Regions from separate parts of the Paenibacillus sp. FSL R7-0179 genome, predicted to be linked through region 3. Evidence: predicted binding sites of a transcription regulator. Region 3 holds the regulator's gene; each other region holds the start of a gene.

Region 1 (3,090 bases), on a different contig from region 3:
AATATTTTGACCCCGGTAGGTACCGCTATGGCCATCGTTGTAATCGAGAAGAAGCTGTTGACCATGGCACCTTGACCCATCGTATAGAAATGGTGCGCCCATACGAGGAAGGACAGGAGCGAGATGATCAGCATACTGAATACCATGGAGGTATAGCCGTACAGGTTCTTCTTCGAGAAGGTGGCGATAATCTCACTATATATACCGAAGGCCGGAAGGATTACGATATAGACCTCCGGATGTCCCCAGACCCAGAACAGATTGGCCCAGAGCATATCCATCCCGCCGTTGGCCATCGTGAAGAACTGGGAGCCGAAGAGGCGGTCGAACATCATCATCGCCAGCGCTACGGTAAGCACCGGGAAGGCGAAGACAATAATAACGTTGGTGATCAGTACGGACCAGGTGAACATCGGCATCTTCATCAGTGTCATGCCTGGTGCGCGCATCTTAAGGATCGTTACGATAAAGTTAACCCCGGTGATCAGCGTACCGATACCGGAAATCTGCAAGGCCAGAGAGTAGTAGTTGTTCCCTACGGTCGGGCTGAATTCAAGACTCGCCAGCGGGAAGTACGCTGACCAGCCCGCATCCGGCGATCCGCCGATGACGAAGGAAATGTTCAGCAGCATGGCGCCCATGAAGAAGAGCCAGAAGCTGACAGCGTTCAGCCGCGGGAAGGCAACGTCCCGTGCGCCGATCTGCAGCGGAATGATTACGTTCATCAGACCGATGATGAACGGCATGGCCATGAAGAGAATCATGATCAGACCATGGGTGGTGAAGACCTCATTGTAATGCTGCGCATCGAGGAATTTCATTTCCGGCGCAGCCGTCTGCAGACGCATCATCATCGCATCTACACCGCCGCGGAACAGCATCAGCAGCGCCGCGAGGATGTACATGATCCCGATTTTTTTGTGGTCAACGGTGGTCAGCCATTCGCGCCACAGATAGCCCCATTTCTTGAAATAGGTAAGCCCTACGAGAATCCCGATGGTTGCCAGTGCAATACTGATCATGGCCCCGTATATCAAGGGTTCGCCGTGAACCTTAAATTTGTCCAAATCCATTAGGGTAGCTCCTTTCAGTGTGTTGCATTAAGCTCGCAAGAGAGCTAGTGTCCTTCGTGTGTGCTTTCATCCACAGGGGAGCTTGGCAGCGGCTGGTCGACATCCGGATGAGGCTCGCTGTCGAATTCTGTTCCGCTGGACGGCTCGGGAGACGGATGAATTTCCTTGTTATCCTGATGCTCCTGATTGCCGTTGTCCATATCCATCTCCTTGCCGCCGCCGCTCATATGCTCGCCGTGGTCTCCAGGAGGAGGGCTGAACTCCAGATGGGTGGAGGAATACGTTTTGCGTCCGAGGTAGTCTGTGGCCAGCAGGCCTTTGAATTCTTCCTCAGTCAGCTTAGGCGCAGTTTCCTTTACTTCCTTCACCCAGTCCTCATAACCCTTGTTGCTAAGGACAAGCGCTTCGAATTCCATGTGGGCGAAGCCTTTACCGCTGAAGTTCGCGTTCTTTCCGATATAAGAGCCTTCTGTATCAGCGGAGAGATGAAGCGTTGTCAGCATGTCGCTCATCGCGTACTTTTGACCGGCAAGCTGTGGAATCCAAAGACTGGTAATGGTGCCGAATGAGTACATTCTGAATTCTACCGCACGATGCACCGGCATATTCACGTAGTTAACCGTCTCGATCCCTTCCTCAGGGTAGCTGAAATGCCATTTCCAGTTGGAAGAGGAAGCATAGATGACCAGCGGCGTCTGATCCTGATAGTCCGCAGCCACATTCTCCACTTCGTTAGTCGTCTTGACGGTAACAACGGACAAGAAGGCTACGATGATTATCGGGATGATAATCCAGATGGCCTCCAGTACCTTGTTGCCTTCCTCATGTTCAGGGATGTAGCCCTCATTACTCTTCTTCGCACGATATTTCACCAGTACAAAGATATACAGAATGTAGACAACAGCCAGAACCCCGAGCATCACAAGAATAGAGAGCAAGATGGTGTCAGATAACGTCCTTGCAGACGGTCCCTTCGGGTTCAGAACAGCGATTGAGCTGCATCCCGGCAGGAGAAGGATCAGGCTTAGAAACAAAGCGTATAACGGTCCCTTTTTTTTCATATAGAACTCCTTCCTTCAATACTACTTTTCATTCGCCGTTCATTAACGGGAGTACATTGATCTGTATCTATAGTAAGAACTACTTACCCATAATGCAAAATACATATTTTGTATAAATATATAAAATAGACCTTAAAAATGGCGAACAAGTTAAATATGTGTGATCAAATTGTTACAACTCCCTAAGGGTATGATAAAGATCACTGTAGTGGCGCACTTTAGCTAATTTTAAGGTTGTTCAATTTTTGTTCAAAATTCCGATATTGTTATTAATTTTGTCACAATTATTCTGGGCCAAAAACCGCTGATTTAACCGTGTAACACCTGCTGTGACAGCATTCGACGAGAATTGCGTGCTTTCTGAAAATAATGGCGAACCCTCAATTATCATTGCATAAGAGTAACAATTTTTTAGCTTCCGGTTACAATCTCTCAAATTACGTTGAAAGTATATATGATAAAGTGATAGACAAATATACATAGATTGGAGACGGCTGCTGTGCGCATCAAGAAAATTCTGCTCTTATTCATGTCTTTATTCCTAATTATGGGGCTTGTGCAGGTCCCGGCTAACGCCAAAGCTACTAGCACTACACTTAAACTCGGAGTCAACGATAAATTAAGTGCGATTGAAGCTGTATCCGTAAAAGGCACCTATTATGTACCGCTGCGTGCACTTGCGGATGAGCTGAAATGGACCCTTACCGGCCTGACGAACGGGATTCACGTAGCTGGCGGGACGGGTTCGCTTACCCTGCTGAGCAAGGACGGAGGTGCGGTGCTGAAGGACGGCACGGCCGTGCCTATGAATACTTTTGTGCAGAACGGCAAGCTCATGGCTCCGCTGAAGGTCAGCGGGTACCTCGGGTATAGCATTTCCTATGTGGGAGATAAATATTTACTTCGTGTGAAGGACGGCTCGGCACAGCTTACCGATGCAGCGTTTACTGATAAAT
Region 2 (3,090 bases), on a different contig from region 3:
GTCCAGGTCTACGGTAGTTCCGCCAACCTTCTCAATCATGGTAATGCCGTCGCCGGTGCTGCCAATCTGATTGGTCGTTACCAGCCCTTGCAGATCCGGGCGAACCTTGGCAATCAGCTCTTTGTTGGCCCCGAAGCCGCCGGTGGTTACGATAACCGCTGCTGCGCTGATCGTTTTGTCATCGGCCTGGTTGAACAGCACCTTCACGCCGTTCACCTTCCCGTCCTGTACCGTAAGCTCCTTCACATCCGCATTGACGAACAGCGGAATGCCCTGCTCCTGAACATTGCGGACAAGTCCGGCTACAAGATATTGTCCCACGGCCGAGCCGTCCTCCGGACGATGGGTACGCTTCTCCTTCATACCGCCGGTAATTGTAATATTGTTCAGGCGGATTCCGATGGAATCGAGCCAGTCAATGGCACCTGCGGATTGATCCACGAAGAAGTGCAGCAGCTCCTTATTGTTCGTATCATGTCCGCCCTTAAGGGTCTCTTCATAGAACAGTTCGTTGCTGTCTTCGATGCCCTGCTCCTTCTGGAACTTGGTCTGCGAGGCATTCATCCCTGAGGAGGATTTGGTTGTATTGCCGCCGGCTACCGGCATTTTCTCTAAGATAACCGGGTTCATGCCGGCCGCTTTGGCTTCCAGGGCAGCAGACATTCCTGCACCGCCTGCGCCGACGATGACGATATCATATTTATCTTTTAACTGATCGTACGGAGTATAGCTCGCTTCGGATGCTCCCGACACGGCCTCTGCCTTCTCTGTAGGTACAGCGGTTGCTGCCGGCTCTGTGGCCGCGCTGCCCGCTTCCTTGCTCTCATTCTTGCTGCCGCCTGCATTGTTGTTTCCGCAGCCTGCAATGACCAGCATCACGGAGAGAATGAGGATCAGCGCCGCTGTTAATCTCTTATTCATGTGAGTTGTGCCCCCTTGTGCATATTTTCACAATTATCATAGCGCCAAAGAAGCAGTTTATGGAACCTTCCGTAAGTTATTAAAGAGTTTTGTAACTAAAGTAAGCGGGCATGCGGACCTTAAATGTTCACATACCCTCCTCCTCCTTCACCTCATAAGGCACATCCACGATAAAATGCGCTCCCGGCCCGCAGCCGGCGGCAAGCTCAAGATGACCGCCAAGTTTGTCTACACTTTTCTTCACCAGATATAGGCCGATTCCCCGTTGTTCCCCCTTGGAGGAGTAGCCCTGAGCGAAGATTTTCTCCCCCAGGCCTGCCGGAATTCCCGGACCGTTGTCGCTTACCTCGCATAGCAGCCGCCCCTCTTCATATTGAAAAGCAAGCTCCACCCGCTTCACGGGTTGCCCGCAGAGCTCCTCCAGTGCCTCCAATGCATTATCCAGCAGATTGCCGGCAATCGTAATCAGCTCATGAATCACCTGCGGATCGGCCGGCTCCGGCAAAAAACTGTCTCCAGTCAGCACCAGCTCCATCCCTGCTTCGCGCGCCCGGCTCAGCTTCCCCAGCAGAAATCCGGCCAGCACCGGGTCCTTGATCTGTCTCGTGATCGCCCCAATCTCCTTCTGGTAATTGCTTACCGTCCCCAGAATATATTGCTGCAGCTCATCATACAGGCCCATATGCGTCATGCCCATAATGACATGCAGCTTGTTCATGAACTCATGGGCACCGGAGCGCAGCGCTTCTGCATAGACCGAGACTCCCGACAGCTTCTCCGCCAGCACAGCCAGCTCGGTCTCATCCCGGAAGGTGGCAATCGCGCCAACGATATTCCCGTTCACCCGGACTGGCAGGCTGTTCACCAAAAGAGAACTGTCTCCCAGCTCCAGCTCCTGGTCCTGTATCCCCTCTCCCTCAGCCAATACCCGCTCCAGCCCCAGCTCCGGCCAAAACTCGGCAATCTGCCGGTTCATGGCGCTCCCGCCAATCCCCGCTGCCCGCAAAAGCCGCTGCGCCTCCATATTAAGGATGGTAATCCGCGCCTGCTGGTCTACGGCAATAATTCCCTCCCGCGTGGATTCCAGCATCGCACTGCGTTCCTGGAGCAGCTTGGAGATATCCTCCGGCTCCATCCCGAACACCATCCGCTTGATCTGGGCCGCCAGAATGAATGCTCCTCCCGCTCCAAGCAAGGCTCCCGAGACCAGAATCGCAATGATCGTCCACTCATTCAGCAGGACCAGCCGCTCGACCCGCTCCAGGGACAGACCGGCAATGACCACACCCACCTGATGCCCCCGGTTGTTATAGACCGGCACGAAGCCGCGCAGGGATCTGCCCAGCGGACCGGCCCCTTCGGAGATGCTCTCCCCTCCGCGCAGCGATATCTCCTGACCGCCTCCCGCAAAGGGCAGACCGACCAGCGAAGCATCCGGATGGGAATAGCGGATTCCCTTCATATCTGTCACGACCACGAACATAATATCATTGCGGCGGGCGATTCTTGAGGTGTAGTCCTGAATCTCCTTGCTGTTGCCCTCACTGAGTCCCTCAGAGACCAGCGGAATCAAGGCGATGGTACGGGCAATCGTAATCGCCTTATCCTCCAGCGCCTGCCGGGTCTGCGGAATAATCTGATTGCGGAAAATAAAATATAAAATCAGCAATACCAGCAGCACAACGGCAGACACCATGACGGCGATCATTGTGCGCAGACTGTAGCTTTTTTTCCTGGCCACTTGCGTGATGACCTCCCTTCGTATCCTATTCCCTTCGAACTATATTAGTTGAGCCTGAGTTTGTAAAGCTACTCCTCAGGATCGCTTCGTAGGGGATAGACGAATGAAGCAAGCCCAGCCGTTCTGCCGGAGACAGGAGGGCTGGGCTTGCTGATTGGATGATAGCTACTGCTTCTTGGCCTGTTCCAGCGCCTGGGTCACCGCTTCAATAATCCCGCCGCTGGAGCCGGAAGCCCCGGAGAGGGCGTCTACGCCTTCTGTGGTTTGCTTTTCAATAATTTCAGGAATTGTATTCTCCACAGCCGCATCGATCATCGCCTGCGTCTCCTTGTGCTCTTCTACGGTAATGGCGTCGATCTTCTCATCCTTGATTTCTACCGCCACTTTAATATCACTCTTGACTCCTTTGCCTGTTCCATCATATGTCC
Region 3 (3,090 bases):
CTCCAAGGTGAAACGGACCCACACCATCAGCTCGGTCCCCGCTTCATTTTTACCGGTCAGCACCCAGTAGATCTCATTGTCATTCCAGACGGATTTCTGGGCCTTGGTTACCTCTGTCAGTCCGGCTCGCGCCCGGGCCAGCTCCTTGGCTTCACTCCGCTCGTTCCACTGGTCCTTCATAATGTAGGCATAGAACTGGCTTAGTCCGAACAGAAGGAGCAGCACCACGGTAATCCCCAGCCAGATCCATTTTCTCCTCTTCTTCTTCACCACACTGTTTCCTTTCCCGTTCCCCTGAATTACCGTTTAAGCAGGCTCTCGAACGTCTCCTGTGCTTTGCGGCGGATAGCTTCTTCATCCAGTGTCAGGCATTGTCCATGCTTCACTACCTGCTGGCCGTTCACCCATACATGCTCTACATCCTTGGCGCTTGCCGAATAGACGGCATGGGAGAGCAGATCGGTATGCGGCAGCAGATGAGGCTGATCAATATCCAGCGCGATGAAGTCGGCCTTCATCCCTGCTGCAAGCCGGCCTACCCCGCTCAGGAAAACAGACTGCGCCCCGTACTCCGTAGCCATCAGCAGCGCCTCAGGAGCCGGTACGGCTGTAGGATCACCGCTTACGCCTTTATGGATCAGAGCCGCCAGCCTCATCTCTTCAAACATATCCAGGTTATTGTTACTAGCAGCGCCGTCTGTACCCAGGGAGACCTTAACCCCGGCTCTCAGCAGCTCAGGAACACGTGCAACCCCGCTGGCCAGCTTCAGGTTACTGCCGGGATTATGCGACACACCAACATTATAGCGGGCCAGAATCCCGATCTCCTCATCGTTCAGATGAACCCCGTGGGCAATGAGCGAAGGACGGGTGAACATTCCCAGCTTCTCCAGATGCGCGACTGGACGAAGACCGTAGTCGGCCACGTTCTGCTCCACTTCATGGCGCGTCTCGGACATATGGGTATGCATCGGCAGATCCAGATCATGCGCAGCCTCCACGAACTTCATGAAAAACTCTGGAGGACAGGTGTACGGGGCGTGCGGCGAGAGCATGGTAGTGATTCTGCCGTCAGCCTTGCCGTGCCAGTTACGGGCAAAAGCAACCGCTTCAGCGAGCTTCGCCTGCTGCACCTCTTCCGGACACAGCCCAATCACGCCGCGCATTAGCACCGCTCGAATACCGGATTGCTCTGTTACTTCCGCAACACGGTCCATATGATCATACATATCGAGGAAGGTGGTTGTGCCGCCCTTCAGCATTTCCAGCACGGACAAAGAGGTTCCCCAATATACATCATCACCAGTGAATTTCTCTTCCATCGGCCACATCTTCTCCTGCAGCCAAGTCTGAAGCACCATATCATCGCCGTATCCGCGCAGCAGCGACATGGCCGTATGTCCATGGGTATTGACCAGTCCCGGCATGAACAGCAGACGGCTGCCGTCTACGACCTGGGCGCCAGCCTCCACTACCGGCTCAGCTTCACCTATGTAAGTAATCAGATCATTCGCCAGGGTCATATACCCGCTCAGAACCGGCTTATCGCTGCCCGGAACCAGAAAGTGCCCGTTCTTGATTATCGTGATCTTACTGCTCATCTTCAGCCTCATCCTTTCCATCATGCAAATAATAGGCCAGGCTCTGCAGATCTGTGGTGAAATCTGCGGCATGAATCCGGATATTGGCAGGCGTCTTGAGAATAACCGGTGCGAAGTTCAGAATCGCCTCGATGCCGGAGTCCACAAGAATATCAGCTACATTCTGGGCTTCGCTGTCAGGTACGGTAATAATCCCGATCCGGATGCCCTGGGAGCGGATGGTATCGCTCAGCTCCTCCATCGGCTGCACAACCAGCGAGTTGATCTGCTGGCCCACCTTCGGCGGGTAGGCATCGAAGATCGCAGTAATCTTCATCGTATCCTTCAAGTAAGCGTTATAGTTAGACAAGGCATGACCGAGATTACCGGCTCCAACCAGTGCAACATTAATTTGCTGATCAAGCTTGAGAATATGGCGGATCTTCTCAATCAGATAGGATACATCGTAGCCGATGCCCTTTCGGCCGAAATCACCGAAATAAGCGAGGTCCTTACGGATCTGGGCGGGATTCAGATCAAGCTTCTGGCCCAGCTCCTGAGAAGAGACTGTGGAAATTTCACGTTTTTGGAGATCGTTCAGGAAACGCAGGTACACTGGGAGCCTGCGCACGACGGCCTCCGATATTTTATCCGATTTCATGTATTCTCCTCCTTAAAAGTTGTGTTAGACCCTTACAATTATAGCAACCGTGCCCCCCCGCCTGCCGGAGCGGCAGGACAGGGCGGGAACGGATCTTCAGGTTTATCATGACTTATTAATAATAGCAATAGCAGATGAATTAGGAAACCCCGCCGTCCTCCAGCCATTCGGCAATTCTCGGGACCATCTGCTCGGTGAGCATATGCTCCATCTTGGGACCGGGGAGTGAATACAGGAAGTACTTTCCGTAATGCGATTCAATGACTCTGGTATCGTACACAATTACGATGCCCCGGTCCTGCGCCGTGCGGACCAGCCGCCCGAAGCCCTGCTTGAAGCGGATGACAGCCTGCGGCACGGACAGCTTCATGAACGGGTTCTTCTTCTGTGCCTGAAGCAGCTCCGACTTCGCTTCTGCCAGCGGGTGATTCGGCGGCTGGAACGGCAGTCTGACAATCGCCAGACAGGTCAATGCTTCTCCGGGGATATCCACCCCTTCCCAGAAACTGCTGGTACCCAGCAGGACCGAGGCCGGGCTGTCCTGGAAGCGGCGGATCAGCTTGCTCCGGCTGCCGCCTTCCACACCTTGTCCGAGCACCGCGATATCCTGGGAGGCAAGCGCCTCCTTCAGCGGATCATAGACCTGCCGAAGCATCTTATAGGAGGTGAACAACACCAGCATCCGCCCCCGCGTGGTTACAGCAGTCTCGGCAAGAGAGTGAACGAGGGTGTCCACAAAGCGGGCATCCCCTATGCTTCCCTTGACGCTCGGGAAGTCGCGGGGAATAACCAGCAGAGCCTGCTCCCTGTATTTGAACGGTGACGGAAGCAGCGCTGTCATCAGACGAC

Evidence for each region. Region 3 encodes Rex, which represses fermentation and respiration genes when NADH is low (regulators of the CRP and FNR family bind a similar motif). Its sites were predicted from a motif close to TTGTGAAATATTTCACAA; they were not measured.
Region 1: a site for Rex is predicted at 2,401-2,418, ahead of qoxA (cytochrome aa3 quinol oxidase subunit II). Genes of this name have one in related genera too.
Region 2: a site for Rex is predicted at 937-954, ahead of MKX63_RS21190 (flavocytochrome c). Genes of this name have one in related genera too.

Annotation. Positions count from the first base shown of each region.
Region 1 covers NZ_JBBOCC010000002.1:141,019-144,108, forward strand. The annotation lists gene qoxB (cytochrome aa3 quinol oxidase subunit I) at 1-1,073, opposite strand, end outside; gene qoxA (cytochrome aa3 quinol oxidase subunit II) at 1,118-2,134, opposite strand; gene MKX63_RS17410 (polysaccharide deacetylase) at 2,634-3,090, shown strand, end outside.
Region 2 covers NZ_JBBOCC010000002.1:1,076,559-1,079,648, reverse strand. The annotation lists gene MKX63_RS21190 (flavocytochrome c) at 1-921, opposite strand, end outside; gene dcuS (DcuS/MalK family sensor histidine kinase) at 1,049-2,662, opposite strand; gene MKX63_RS21180 (FMN-binding protein) at 2,828-3,090, opposite strand, start outside.
Region 3 covers NZ_JBBOCC010000001.1:3,745,714-3,748,803, reverse strand. The annotation lists gene MKX63_RS16520 (cell wall elongation regulator TseB-like domain-containing protein) at 1-270, opposite strand, end outside; gene MKX63_RS16515 (amidohydrolase) at 300-1,601, opposite strand; gene MKX63_RS16510 (redox-sensing transcriptional repressor Rex) at 1,591-2,241, opposite strand; gene dinG (ATP-dependent DNA helicase DinG) at 2,381-3,090, opposite strand, start outside.